DNA from 2 places in the Streptomyces sp. NPDC046122 genome. Region 2 is predicted to be linked to the other one. Evidence: riboswitches for the same ligand, from Rfam matches in the RefSeq annotation. Region 2 holds a riboswitch; the other holds the start of a gene.
What was found. Region 2 has a riboswitch for glycine ahead of gcvT (glycine cleavage system aminomethyltransferase GcvT). Riboswitches for the same ligand answer to the same signal wherever they lie in the genome.
Positions count from the first base shown of each region.

Region 1: another riboswitch for glycine. It lies ahead of gcvP (aminomethyl-transferring glycine dehydrogenase); the one in region 2 lies ahead of gcvT (glycine cleavage system aminomethyltransferase GcvT).

Region 1 is NZ_JBWKLQ010000003.1:7,481-14,688, reverse strand. It holds gene AC07FK_RS09300 (DUF5999 family protein) at 173-370, shown strand; gene gcvP (aminomethyl-transferring glycine dehydrogenase) at 476-3,361, opposite strand; glycine riboswitch at 3,598-3,694, opposite strand; gene AC07FK_RS09290 (PRC-barrel domain-containing protein) at 3,816-4,181, shown strand; gene AC07FK_RS09285 (DNA polymerase IV) at 4,109-5,551, opposite strand; gene AC07FK_RS09280 (MerR family transcriptional regulator) at 5,621-6,241, opposite strand; gene AC07FK_RS09275 (bifunctional nuclease family protein) at 6,409-6,882, opposite strand; gene ftsR (transcriptional regulator FtsR) at 6,936-7,208, opposite strand, start outside.
Region 2 is NZ_JBWKLQ010000001.1:267,116-274,323, forward strand. It holds gene AC07FK_RS01155 (ABC transporter substrate-binding protein) at 1-877, opposite strand, end outside; gene AC07FK_RS01160 (ABC transporter permease) at 990-1,988, opposite strand; gene AC07FK_RS01165 (enhanced serine sensitivity protein SseB C-terminal domain-containing protein) at 2,369-3,172, opposite strand; gene AC07FK_RS01170 (enhanced serine sensitivity protein SseB) at 3,358-4,131, opposite strand; gene AC07FK_RS01175 (AAA family ATPase) at 4,189-4,899, opposite strand; glycine riboswitch at 5,059-5,156, shown strand; glycine riboswitch at 5,157-5,254, shown strand; gene gcvT (glycine cleavage system aminomethyltransferase GcvT) at 5,290-6,405, shown strand; gene gcvH (glycine cleavage system protein GcvH) at 6,464-6,844, shown strand; gene glyA (serine hydroxymethyltransferase) at 6,864-7,208, shown strand, end outside.

The DNA.
Region 1 (7,208 bases), on a different contig from region 2:
ACCGTCCGCACGAGTGACGCGTCATTAATCAGTAAGGAGAGCTGCCGTGAAATCCCTGCGGAAAGACGCCCGTGGGGCAACACTGGGACCGGACCGACTGATACGGGGGGCGGCCATGAACACCGCATCGAGCCGCAGGACACTCACCACATCGCAGCGAAAGAACCCTTCCATGTGCCAGCACCAGCCACCCTGCCCGACCGCCGACTCCGCCGACCGGGAGGCCGCCCACCTGGTGGCGCACCACCCGGAACAGGGCTGGAGCCTGCTGTGCAACGGAGTCCTCGTCTTCGAGGACACCGGTGAGCTGCTGCCGGACGGCCAGATCATCGCTCCGCACCGGCCACTCGACGTCGTCAAGGCCGCCTGACCGGCCGGCAGGCAGGCTTCACCGGTACGACGAGGGGCCGGCCCGGAGGAATCCTCCGAACCGGCCCCGACCCCTGACCGCGCCCTGAGGCGCATACGGCGTACGTCAGTTGTCGTACTCGTCCAGCGGCGGGCACGAGCACACGAGATTGCGGTCACCGAACGCCCCGTCGATCCGGCGCACCGGCGGCCAGTACTTGTCCGCGGCCGAGACCCCGGCCGGGAACACCGCCACCTCGCGGCTGTACGCGTGCTCCCAGTCGCCGCCCAGCGCGGCCGCGGTGTGCGGCGCGTTGCGCAGCGGGTTGTCCTCCGCGGGCCACTCGCCCGACGCGACCTTCTCGATCTCCGCACGAATCGCGATCATCGTGTCGCAGAACCTGTCGATCTCGGTCAGGTCCTCGCTCTCGGTCGGCTCGATCATCAGCGTGCCGGCCACCGGGAACGACATGGTGGGCGCGTGGAAGCCGTAGTCGATCAGACGCTTGGCGATGTCGTCCACGCTGACGCCGGTCGCCTTCGACAGCGGCCGCAGGTCGACGATCGCCTCGTGCGCCACCAGGCCGTTGGGGCCGGTGTACAGCACCGGGTAGTGCGGCTCCAGGCGCTTGGCGATGTAGTTCGCGGCCAGTACGGCGACCTGTGTCGCCTTCTTGAGTCCTTCCCCGCCCATCAGTCGGACGTACGCCCAGGAGATCGGCAGGATGCCCGCGGAGCCCCACGGAGCGGCCGAAATGGGCCCGACGCCCGTCTCCGGACCGGCGGTCGGCTGGAGCGGGTGGTTCGGAAGGTACGGCGCGAGGTGCGCGCGGACGCCGACCGGGCCGACACCGGGGCCGCCGCCGCCGTGCGGGATGCAGAAGGTCTTGTGCAGGTTGAGGTGGGAGACGTCGCCGCCGAACTTGCCCGGCTTCGCCAGCCCCACCAGCGCGTTGAGGTTGGCGCCGTCGACGTACACCTGGCCGCCGGCCTCGTGCACGGTCGCGCAGATGTCGGCGACGTGCTCCTCGAACACCCCGTGCGTGGACGGGTAAGTGATCATCAGCACCGACAGCTCGTCACGGTACTGCTCGATCTTGGCGTGCAGGTCCTCGACGTCGACCTCGCCGTCCTCGCGCGTCTTGACGACGACGACCTTCATGCCGGCCATGACCGCGCTCGCGGCGTTCGTGCCGTGCGCGGACGACGGGATCAGGCACACCGTGCGCTGGTCGTCGCCGTTCGCGCGGTGGTACGCCCGTACCGCCAGCAGGCCCGCGAGCTCGCCCTGCGAACCGGCGTTGGGCTGGATCGACACCGCGTCGTAGCCGGTGACCTCCGCGAGGCGCTCCTCCAGCTCGTGGATCAGCGTCAGGTAGCCCTCGGCCTGCTCGACGGGCGCGAAGGGGTGGACGGCGCCGAACTCCGGCCAGGTGACCGGCTCCATCTCGGTGGTCGCGTTCAGCTTCATCGTGCACGAACCGAGCGGGATCATGCCCCGGTCCAGCGCGTAGTCACGGTCGGCGAGCTTGCGCAGGTAGCGCAGCATGGCGGTCTCGGAGCGGTGCTGGTGGAAGACGGGGTGCGTGAGCACCGCGTCGCTCCGCAGCATTCCCTCGGGCAGCGTGTCGGCCGCCCGCTCGTCGAGCGCCTCGATGTCGGCGTCGACGCCGAAGGCGGCCCAGACCGCGGCGATCTGCGCGCGGCCCGTCGTCTCGTCGCAAGCCATGGAGACGTGGTCGGCGTCGGCCAGGTGCAGGTTGACCCCGCCCTCACGGGCCGCGGCGACGACGTCGGCCGCCCTGCCCGGGACGCGCGCGGTCAGCGTGTCGAAGTACGCGCCGTGCACGATCTCGACGCCGCCGGCGCGCAGGCCCTCGGCGAGGAGCGTCGCGTAGCGGTGGGTGCGGCGCGCGATGCCGCGCAGGCCGTCGGGGCCGTGGTAGACGGCGTACATGCCGGCCATGACCGCGAGCAGGACCTGCGCGGTGCAGATGTTACTGGTGGCCTTCTCGCGGCGGATGTGCTGCTCACGCGTCTGGAGCGCCAGCCGGTACGCCTTGTTGCCGTCGGCGTCGACGGAGACGCCGACGAGCCGCCCGGGCAGGCTGCGCGCGAACTTCTCCCGTACGGCCATGAACCCGGCGTGGGGGCCGCCGAAGCCCATCGGTACGCCGAAGCGCTGCGTGGTGCCCACCGCGATGTCCGCGCCGAGCTCGCCGGGCGAGGTCAGCAGGGTCAGCGCCAGCAGGTCGGCGGCGACGGTCACGATCGCCCCCAGCTCGTGCGCCTGCTCGATGACGGGCTTGATGTCGCGTACGGCGCCGGAGGCGCCCGGGTACTGGAGCAGCACGCCGAAGACGCCGCGCTCGGCGGCCTCGGCCGGGATGCCGTCCGACAGGTCGGCGACGACGACCTCGACACCGGTCGGCTCGGCGCGCGTCTGAATGACGGCGACCGTCTGCGGCAGCGTGTCGGAGTCGATCAGGAAGACGCCGTTCTTGACCTTGCCGACGCGGCGCGCGAGCGACATCGCCTCGGCGGCGGCCGTGCCCTCGTCGAGCAGGGACGCGCCCGAGGTGGGCAGCCCGGTCAGGTCCGCGACCATGGTCTGGAAGTTCAGCAGCGCTTCGAGACGGCCCTGCGAGATCTCCGGCTGGTAGGGCGTGTACGCCGTGTACCAGGCCGGGTTCTCCATGACGTTGCGCAGGATCACCGGCGGCGTGAAGGTGCCGTAGTACCCGAGGCCGATCATCGGGGCGAGCACCTGGTTGCGGTCTGCGAGCGTGCGCAGCTCCGCCAGTACCTCGGCCTCGGTGCGCGCGTCGGGCAGCCCAAGCGCCTCGGCGCTCTTGATGACCTCCGGCACCGCGGCCGCGGTCAGCTCGTCGAGCGAGCCGTACCCGACCTGGGCGAGCATCTTGGCCTGAGCCTCGGCATCGGGCCCGATGTGGCGCTGCTCGAAGGGGATGCCACGCTCGAGCTGTGAGAGCGGAATGCGGTTTGCGGTCATCTGCGGAAGGCCTCCTGGTCTGACGCGACCTGCGAGGGGCACCACGGCACGGGTACCCGGACGGCCTCCCCCTCTGTCATCTCAACCTGAGAGCTTCACCGGAAGACCGTGCGGACGTCGCTGACGTCGAGGGTCGTTCCGGCTTTCACCGTCGGTGAGGAAGGGATCCGTGACAGGTGCTGTGCCGTGTTCCCGGCACATGCCCGTACGGCGCCCGCCCTGCTTTCCAGAGTGACCTCGTCCGTGCGGTACGGGGGCCTGAGAGATTCCGGGGAGGATTTGCTCCTTCGGCGCCTCCGGCACGTTCACCGGAGACTCTCCCGCACGGGGTCAGCAGCCACTGGCCAGCCTACCAGCGAGGCCCGTCGAGGATCCCTCGAGTGGCCGAGTCCACAGTTGTGCCCTTTCGTAGGCATTACGGGGCTACGAGCAGCTGCCAGCAGTTGGAGGGACCGTGCAGACCGACATCGATCCGCGCAGCCTGATCGGACGCAAGGCGTTCGACCGCAACGGCGACAAGATCGGAACGGTGGACGAGGTGTACCTCGACGACGCCACGGGCGTACCCGAATGGGCCGCCGTACGCACCGGCCTCTTCAGCCGGGACGCCTTCGTCCCCCTGGAACCCAGCAAGGTCGTCGACGACACCCTCCGCGTGCCGTACGACCGCGCCCTGATCAAGGAAGCACCCGACTTCGGCGTCGGCCGGCACCTCTCCCCCGCTCAGGAGCTGCAGCTCTACCACCACTACGGGCTCGACGTCTCCTCCCCGGCCCCCGACCGGGACTTCGGGCGGCTGGCCGGCGACGACCCCTCCTGATCCCCCGCCGCCCGCACGAGCGGCAGCGGGTCCGACGGGGCCAGGTGCGGATCGTCCACCCCGAAGGTCCGCACCCGCCCCGGCGCCGACGTCGGCTCCTCGAACCGCACCGTCACCCGCCCCACCCCGCTGCCCTGCACCCACCCCGCCCCGTACTCCGTATGCCGTACGTCCTGGCCCGCCAGCCAGCGCCGCCGGGGCGGCTCCTCCGCGGGTGGAACCGCCGGCTCTTCGCCGGGGGCCGTCGCGGCGGGCGCCTTCGCCGCGCCCGCTTCGGCCGCCGCCTCCGCCGACTCGCCCGCCGCCTGCGCGAAGAGGTCCTCCTGGGTGAAGTCGGCGAGCCCGGTGACCCCCACGCCCAGCAGCCGCACCCCACCAGTGGTGTCCACCGACTCCAGGAGTCTGCCCGCCGCCTCCCGCACCACCGTCGGATCGTCCGTCGGCCCGCGCAGCGTCTCGGAACGCGTCAGCGTCGAGAAGTCGTACCGGCGCACCTTGAGGACCACGGTCCTGCCCGAGCGCCCGGCCGCGCGCAGTCGCTCGACGCACCGGTCGGACAGCCGCACCACCTCGTTCCTGACCCGGACCCGGTCGTGCAGATCGACCTCGAAGGTGTCCTCGACCGACACCGACTTCGCGTCCCTCTCGGCCACCACGGGCCGCTCGTCGTGCCCGACGGCCATCCGGTGGAGCGAGACCCCGTGCGCCTTCCCCAGCAGCCGTACGAGCTCGTCCTCGCCCGCCTCCGCCAGGTGGGACACGGTGGTCATGCCCGCGCGCCGCAGATGTTCGCCGGTGGCCGGCCCGACCCCGGGCAGGACCCGCACCGGCATCGGCGCCAGCAGCTCCCGCTCGGTGCCCGGCTCGATGAGCACCAGGCCGTCCGGCTTGGCCTGTTCCGACGCGATCTTGGCGAGCATCTTGGACCCCGCGAGGCCCACGGAAGCGGTCAGCCCCGTGACCGCCTTGATGTCCGCCCGCAGCAGCTCTCCCGCCCTGCGGGCCGAGGCCGCGTCGTCGGCCACCCCGCCCGCCTCCAGATCGACGAAGGCCTCGTCCAGGCTGAGCGGCTCCACGAGCGGCGAGAGCCGGCCGAGGAGCTCCATGACCTGCTCGCTCACCGACCGGTAGAGGGAGAAGCGCGGCATCAGATAGGCGGCGTTCGGGCACAGCCGGCGCGCCTGCGCCACGGGCATCGCGGAGTGCACCCCGAAACGCCTGGCCTCGTACGAAGCGGTCGCGACGACCCCGCGGGTGCCGATACCGCCCACCACCACCGGCTTTCCGCGCAGGCTGGGTTTCGACGCCTGCTCCGCGGCGGCGTAGAAGGCATCCATGTCCAGATGCAGGATGGTGGGCGCGGGTCTCACACCACCGATGCTGCCGTACGGCACTGACAATCGGCTGGCGGCGGCGCGGCCCCGGGGCGGACCGCCCGGTCAGCCGGCCTTGTTGCGGCGCCGCGCGAGCTCGTCGGTGGGGCTGTGCCCGACCAGGGTCTCGCCCGTGTCGACCCGCTCCCCGTGCAGCTGGGACAGCGCGCTCTCCACGTCGCGCCACACCACGCCGACGGCGATGCCGAAGACGCCCTGGCCCCCCTGGAGCAGTTCGACGACCTCGTCCGGCGAGGAGCACTCGTACACGGTCGCGCCGTCGCTCATGAGCGTCATGCGCTCCAGGTCCTGGAAACCGCGGTCGCGCAGATGCCGGACGGCGGCCCGGATGTTCTGCAGGGCCACACCCGTGTCCAGGAAGCGCTTGACGATCTTGAGGACGACGACGTCGCGGAAGCTGTAGAGGCGCTGCGTTCCGGAACCGTAGGCCGGCCGCACACTCGGCTCCACCAGCCCCGTACGCGCCCAGTAGTCGAGCTGCCGGTACGTGATCCCGGCCGCCGCGCACGCGGTGGGCCCCCGGTACCCGATGCTCTCCGTGCCCTCGTCCGCCATCGGCCCGCCCATGGCCGAGGTCATGCCCTGCCGCCCCGCCAGAGGGTCGACCGCACTGCCGTGAAGCGGATACGGCCCGCCCGCCACCGTACCGTCGCCGCTGCTTCTCACGCCGACCTCCGTCCTTGACCTGCCCTGTCGACGGTAGGCAGTCACCCGGGGTGCGTCAACGATCGCCACACTCGGCACGCCGAGTGATAATCACCCTGAGAGTGGTTTCCCGTGCCTCACTTCGGGGAAAGGCTACTCGAATGCGCGGACAGTCCCTGGCGCGCGGCTCACTGACTGTTGGTCCCGAAGTCCTCGGGAGAGATCTGGTCGAGGAACTCGCGGAACTTCTCCACCTCGTCCTCCTGCTCGTCGGGAATCGCGATTCCCGCGTCGTCCAGCACCCCGTCACTGCCGTAGATCGGCGTTCCGGTGCGCAGCGCCAGCGCTATGGCGTCGGACGGTCTGGCACTCACTTCGACTCCGCTGGCAAAGACCAGCTCGGCGTAGAAGACCCCTTCCCGCAGGTCGGTGATGCGGACTTCGGTGAGCTCCTGGCCGACCGCTTCCAGAACATCCTTGAAGAGGTCGTGGGTCAGCGGCCTGGCAGGGGCCATCCCCTGCTGGGCGAAGGCGATCGCGGTCGCCTCTCCCGGCCCGATCCAGATGGGGAGGTACCGATCGCCTCCCACTTCACGCAGGAGCACGATCGGCTGGTTCGAGGGCATTTCTACCCGGACACCTACGACGTCGAGCTCGTTCACACAGCAACCCTAGGACGTGCTTGGCAGGTTTGGGTAGTCGGGATCCTCCGAGCTCAGTGCAGCCGCACGCCGAGCGCCGCCTGAATCAGGGCCGAATGGAGTTTCACGGACAGCTCCGCGAGTTCCTTGGCAGTGGCCTCCGCATGGGTCCTGGTCTGCGGATTCCGGTGCCGGCGCAGTGGTGCGACCACCTGTTCGACGAGGGTGGCCTCGCGGTCCGCCGCCGCTTTCACCGCGCGCAGGTGCCGAGGTTCGAGACCGAACCGTCCGAATTCGGCGACGAGCTTGGCCACCGTGACGACCTCGGCGTCGTAGCCGCCGCCCGG
Region 2 (7,208 bases):
TGTCGTCGGCGTTGGTGATGAGCTTGAGCGAGACCTTGTCCGGCAGCGCCTTGCGGACGGCGTCGGTCTCCTTCTTCCAGTGGGGGTTGCGGCTCAGCTCCATGCCCTTGTTGGGCGTGTAGGAGTCGATCTTGTACGGGCCGTTGGAGAAGGGCTTCAGGCCGTACTTCTCGACCGTGTCCTTGTCCTGGCGGACCGGCGTGGCGGCCGGCATGGCCAGCATCTGGAGGAAGTCGCCGTTGGGCTTCGGCAGCTTGAAGACGATGGTCTTGTCGTCCGGCGTCTCGATGGCCTTCAGGCCCAGCTTGTCGGCCGACTTGTCCTTGTACGGGCCCTTGTACTCCTTCTTCGGGTCCAGGACCTGCTGGAGGTAGATCGGGCCGCCGGAGATCTTGTCCTGGGCCCAGATGCGCTCGATGCCGTACTTGATGTCCTTGGAGGTGACGGGCTTGCCGTCCTCCCAGGCCAGGCCGTCCTTCAGCGTGAAGGTGTAGGTCTTCTTGTCCGCCGAGACCTGACCGGTGTCGGTCGCCATGTCGGCGACGAGCTCGGTGGACTCGGTGCCCGCGACCGGCTTGAAGGTGATCAGCTGGCGCGTGTAGTAGCGGGCGAAGTCCCACATGAAGCCGTAGTAACCGCGCTGCGGGTCCCACGAGTCGGAGTCCTGCGTACCGATGAACTTGATCGTGCCGCCCTTCTTGTCCGAAGGGTTCGCGATCTTGCCGACGGCGGCGTTGAAGCCAGGGGCCTTGCCCTTGCCGTCGGCGCCGTCGTCCTTGCCGCCGCCACCGCAGGCCGTGGTTCCGACGAGCGCGGCGACAACGAGCGCCGCGCCTGCGGCGAGCCGTCGCCTGGAAGAACTGTTGGCTGTCACGATCAGCAACCTCCGTAAGAGTGCCGGTCCCTCGCGGGACCGACGGTTTGGGTGGCCTCCTGACACATCGGCAGGGGCGGCGCGGGGGGAACGTGGGGTGGTGCGGGACGAACGGTCAGCGGGAGCCCTTCGGGTCCAGCGCGTCACGCACGCCGTCCCCGAAGAGGTTGAAGGCCAGGACCGTGACGAAGATGGCCACGCCGGGCGCGATCATGAACATCGGGTCCGCCTCGTAGTACTCCTTGGCCTTGGAGAGCATCTGGCCCCAGGAGGCGGTGGGCGGCTTGACTCCCGCGCCCAGGAAGCTGAGGGCGGCCTCGCTCAGGACGTTGGTCGGGATCATCAGCGTCGTGTAGACGGTGATCGGGGCGACCAGGTTCGGCAGCAGTTCCTTGAAGAGGATGTACGTGCGGCCCGCGCCGAGGCTGCGCGCCGCCTCGACGTACTCGCGCTCCCTGAGGGAGAGCGTCTGGCCGCGGACGATCCGGCCCACGTACGGCCACCCGAAGAAGCCGATGACGACGATGAGCGCGCCGATGCGCACACCGGAACCGCTGAACCCCCAGAGGGAGTTGGGCAGTACCGAGACCAGCGCGATGATGAAGAGAAGCTGCGGGAAGGCCAGCAGTACGTCCATCACCCGGCTGATCGCCGCGTCGACCCAGCCGCCGAAGTAACCGGCGATGATCCCGAAGACCGTGCCGAGGGCTACGGCGAAGACGGCCGCGAGGAAGGCGACCAGCAGCGAGATCCGGGCGCCGTAGACGAGGCGGCTGAACACGTCGCGGCCGTTGACCGGTTCGACTCCCAGCAGGAAGTCGGAGCTCATGCCGCCCCAGCTGCCGATCGGCGTGCCGAACAGCGGGTCGATCTTGTCCTCGTGGAAGTCGTTCGGCGGGTGGCCGAACGCGCTGACGATCAAGGGCGCGAACACCGCGACCAGGATCAGGAACAACACGACGACGCCGCCGGCCAGCGCGACCTTGTCGCGCTTCAGACGCACCCATGCGATTTTCCAGGGCGAGCGGCCTTCGATGGCTTTCGCCGGAACATCGGCCGCGACGTCAACGGCCGCGGTCTCTGCCGCGCTCGTGTCGTGCAGTGGTGCCGTCATCGTGGTGGGGACCCCTCTCGGCTCGGCCGACGGGTGGTCGGCCCGCGCCTGCCGCTGTAGCGGCTTGTTCGCATCGCAGGTGCAAGTGGTGCGGAAACGTGCAGAAGGTGCTCGGGCAAACGCAGTTGACATCGGGGAAAGCGGGTCGCACACAGGACCGACGTTCCTTGTTGCGGGAGTCTTCAATGAGCGCGCGATCACCCGCCAGACCTGGCGGGCAATGGATGCGCAACCGTGATGTGGCCTGTGGGCTTCCGTTATGCGGACGCCGCGATCGACTGAGCGGACCAGAAGCGGTCGATTGCACCAGACCGGACATGCCGCCCAACGGCCGTCATGCGCCGCTAATTTGGGCCGTGTCAGCCGCTGTGGGACGTGCCTCAGTAGGCGCGCGGCGCCGGGTAGCCGTAGCCGCCCTGCGGGGCGGAGGCGGGCGGCGCGGCGGGCGCGTGGGCCTCGCGGTCGTAGAACGGGCGGGCGTTGGCGCGCAGCCACATGGACACGGGGTCGTACTCGTCGGACATCGCGACGGTGGACACCGGCAGCCCTTCGGGGACCACGCCGATCGACTGCTGCATCATCGCGCGCACGGCGTCGACGGACTGCTGGCCCGTGTCGTACAGGTCGAGTCCGATGGCCAGGTACGGCGCCCCGAGCGCCGGCTGCACCCAGGCGCGGCGCAGCGCGCGGACGGCGGGCGTCCGGTGGGCGTTCTGGGTGAGCAGGGCGTAGAACTGCGGGATCTCGACGGCCGGTTCGGACAGCCGCAGCGGGCCCGCGGGCATCCGGTCGAGCCCGGTCGCGATACGCCGCAGGTCGAGCCAGGGGATCCCGACGCCACCGCCGGGGGCGTGCGGGTTGAGCCAGATGCCCCAGCGGTCGGGGAACAACGCCCGGGCGACGTCGCGGGCGGGCACCACCTCGTACGCCCGGCTCCAGCCGCTCGCGGCGAGCTCCTGGGCGGAGGTGACGCACGGCGCGTAGCCGAGGCCCTCGACGTCCATGTTCCCGTACTGGGCGTCGGGCGACCCGGCCTGACCGTGCCAGAGCAGCATCCAGAGCTCACCGCCCGCCGGATCGGCGAGGGCGCGCAGGAGCGCCTCGTACGCGTCGTAACGCCCGGGTGTCACCTGGCGCAGCATGTGCTCGACCTGCCCGGCCGCCGCAGTGCCTGACGCGCTCACCCTGGGTCCCGCCCCTCTTCGATCCACCGTGTCGGTTGTCGGCCAAGCTTAAGCGGCAGCACCGGCGCGGGGCACGAGTCGGGCGGCGGTGCGCGGACGGCGGCCCGGCGCGCGGTGCGCGACGGCCGCGAGCGGGGCGCCCCTACGGAGGCCGGGGCGCGACGGCCGGGGGCGGCAGGCGGGCGTCAGGCGCGCGTGTAGAAGGGCCGGACCTTCTCCAGCATCCACCCGGCGACCGGGTCCTGGGCCACGTCCAGCAGGACCAGGTTGACCTCCCACGGCACCTGGACGCGGCCGAGCGCCCGGCCCAGCGCGTCCATCGGGGCGTTGCGGTCGGCGCCCTCCCAGGCGGACAGCTGTACGCCGACGAAGAGCGCCGGGGGGCCGCCCTCGACGCTGGCGAGGGCGCGGCGGGCGCTCAGCACCACACCGCTCTCCTCGAACTCCCCGGCGGCGGCGGAGAGGAAGTCGACCGGCTCCTCCTGCCAGTCCGGCTCGAAGAGCCGGACCCGGCCGCCACTGGCCGGCCCGTCCAGCGGCGTACGGCCGGCCCGGCAGAGCTCGGCGACGGCGGCCGGCGGCAGCGGGACGCCGACCGCGCCGTCCGGGTTCACCGCGATGCCGAGCTGCGGGGGCAGGCCGCGGGCGAATTCCCGGGCCGGCGCCACGGTGAAGGACATGTGCGGCCCGGCGCAGTGGCGGAGCTGCTCCTCCGAGCTGTACACGGGGACGTACGCCTCGCCGTGGATCAGCACGGTCGGCAGGTCGAGATGCGGGGAGTCGGGGCCGCCGCCGGAGGGCAGCGGCACCCACACCTGGCTGCGACCGAGCACCTCGACTATGCGGCCGCCCGCGGCGGGGTTGCCGAGCGAGGCGCCCAGCACCTCTTCGAGCTCGTTGCCGGGCCAGCCGCTGCCGCCGTGCGGGTGGGCCGCTACCGGGAAGTCAGGGAAATCCACGGCACGAACTTTAACGCGACGCGCACACCCTCCCCCGGGCTCCCCCGCGGCCGGGCCTCAGCCGCCGGAAGGGCCCCCGGCGGCCGGAGCGAGGAAATCGATCACCTTCAGCGCGCCCGCCGCGTCCCGGTCCAGCAGGACCGCCGACGCGCAGCCCGCCGGCAGCCGGCCGGCCTCCGCGTCCCGCACCAGCCGGCCCACCGCACGCCGGTGCCGGGCGAAGGCGTAACCGGAGACCCCGCGGCCGCGCTCCTGCTGGCCGGCCCGCGCCACGTCCGCCGTCACGTCGAGCAGCACCAGGTGCAGCGCGACGCCCCGGCGGCGGGCGTCGCCGGCCAGCCAGCGCCGCACCCACGTCTGCGTACCGCAGTCGTGCACCACGACGCCCTCGCCCGAGCGCAGCGCGCGCCACAGGCCGGCGTAGTGCGCCGCGCGCACCAACGGCCGGTAGAGCGCGTACGGCAGCAGGCGGGGCATCAGCGCCTCCCAGCGCTCGCGCGCGTCCTGCGAGTCGATCCGGTGCGCCGCCGTACTCGCCGTACGCCGGATCAGGGTGCTCTTGCCGCTGCCCGGCAGGCCCGACACCACCACCGTGTCACCGGCCGCGAAGGACAGTGCCCGCGGGCCGCATCCCCCCCGCGCGCGCAGGTCGCGCACGAAGGGCGCGGGCCGGCGGGCGGCCCGCACCGGCACACCCTGCTGGGCGGGCATCGCGCGGTGCGCGGTCCCCGCGGTCGTCGCGTACACACCGGGCTGCTGCAACGTCATCGTCTTCCCCCTGTCGGGTGTCCCCCACCCTCTCCCACCCTTGCCCACAAAGTGTAAAGAAAAGGTAATGCGCCACAAGTCCATTTCGAGATCCGCCCAGGTGCTGTCGGGCCGCCGCCCGCGTGCAATGATGTGCCCGCCAACTGCATACCGGCCGCTTGAATCCGCGCGGGAGAGTCCGGGGCACTGTGTGCCCGGGACGCCGAAGGAGCAAGTTCCTCCCTTGAATCTCTCAGGCCCCGTACCGCGCGGGCGAGGCAGATCTGAAAAGCGAGCCGCCTCGTCGCGGCTCCACCCAAGGTGCAAGCCGGGACTCCCGGTGAACCTCTCAGGTTCCGATGACAGATGGGGAGGATCGTCCTCGCCTGTCATGCCCTGGGAGCCCCGCACATGAGCAATGTCCCCCGTCACACCGCCCTCGACGCCACTCATCGTTCGCTGGGTGCGACCATGACCGACTTCGCGGGCTGGGACATGCCGCTGCGGTACGCCAGCGAGCGCGACGAGCACAACGCCGTCCGCACCCGGGCCGGCCTCTTCGACCTCTCCCACATGGGCGAGATCACCGTCTCCGGCCCGCAGGCCGTGAACGCGCTCGACTACGCCCTCGTCGGCAACATCGGCACCGTCGGCCTCGGCCGCGCCCGCTACACGATGATCTGCCAGGAGGACGGCGGGATCGTCGACGACCTGATCGTCTACCGGCTGGGTGAGACCGAGTACATGGTCGTCGCCAACGCCGGCAACGCCCAGGTCGTCCTCGACGCGATCACCGAGCGCGCCGCCGGCTTCGACGCCGTCGTACGGGACGACCGCGACGCCTACGCCCTGATCGCCGTCCAGGGCCCCGAGTCCCCCGGCATCCTGAAGTCGGTCACCGACGCCGACCTCGACGGGCTGAAGTACTACGCCGGCCTGCCCGGCACCGTCGCGGGCGTCCCGGCGCTCATCGCCCGTACCGGCTACACCGGCGAGGACGGCTTCGAGCTGTTCGTGGAGCCGCGGCACGCCGAGACGCTGTGGCAGGCGCTGACCGAGGCGGGCAAGGACGCCGGCCTCGTCCCGGCCGGTCTCTCCTGCCGCGACACGCTGCGCCTGGAGGCGGGCATGCCGCTGTACGGGCACGAGCTGACCACTGCCCTGACTCCGTTCGACGCGGGCCTCGGCCGGGTCGTGAAGTTCGAGAAGGAGGGCGACTTCGTCGGCCGCGCCGCGCTGGAGGCCGCCGCCGAGCGCGCCGAGACCGCCCCGCCGCGCAAGCTGGTCGGCCTGGTCGCCGAGGGCCGCCGCGTCCCGCGCGCCGGTTTCCCCGTGGTCGCCGACGGCAAGGTGATCGGCGAGGTCACCTCCGGCGCCCCGTCCCCGACGCTGGGCAGGCCGATCGCCATGGCGTACGTCGACGCCGCGCACGCGGCGCCGGGCACCTCCGGTGTCGGCGTCGACATCCGCGGTACGCATGAGCCGTACGAGGTCGTCGCCCTGCCCTTCTACAAGCGCCAGAAGTGACCCCCCGCACAACCTCCCCGTTCACCACCACTCCCCCGCGTACAGGAGAATTCAGGTCATGAGCAACCCCCAGCAGCTGCGTTACAGCAAGGAGCACGAGTGGCTGTCGACCGCCGAGGACGGCGTGGCGACGGTCGGCATCACGGAGTTCGCGGCCAACGCGCTCGGTGACGTCGTGTACGCCCAGCTCCCTGAGGTCGGCGACACCGTGAGCGCGGGCGAGTCCTGCGGCGAGCTGGAGTCGACCAAGTCGGTCAGCGACCTGTACTCCCCGGTGACCGGCGAGGTCGTCGAGGCGAACCAGGACGTCGTCGACGACCCGTCGCTGGTGAATTCCGCCCCCTTCGAGGGCGGCTGGCTCTTCAAGGTGCGCGTCACGGACGAGCCGGGCGACCTGCTCTCCGCCGACGAGTACGACGCCTTCTCCTCCGGCAACTAAGACCTCGATCGGGACCGTGATGACGCTTCTCAACACTCCCCTGCATGAGCTCGACCCGGACGTCGCCGCCGCCGTCGACGCCGAGCTGCTCCGCCAGCAGTCCACCCTCGAGATGATCGCCTCGGAGAACTTCGCTCCGGTCGCGGTCATGGAGGCCCAGGGCTCCGTGCTCACCAACAAGTACGCGGAGGGCTACCCCGGCCGCCGCTACTACGGCGGCTGCGAGCACGTCGACGTGGTCGAGCAGATCGCGATCGACCGCATCAAGGCGCTCTTCGGCGCCGAGCACGCGAACGTGCAGCCCCACTCGGGCGCGCAGGCCAACGCCGCCGCGATGTTCGCGCTGCTGAAGCCCGGCGACACG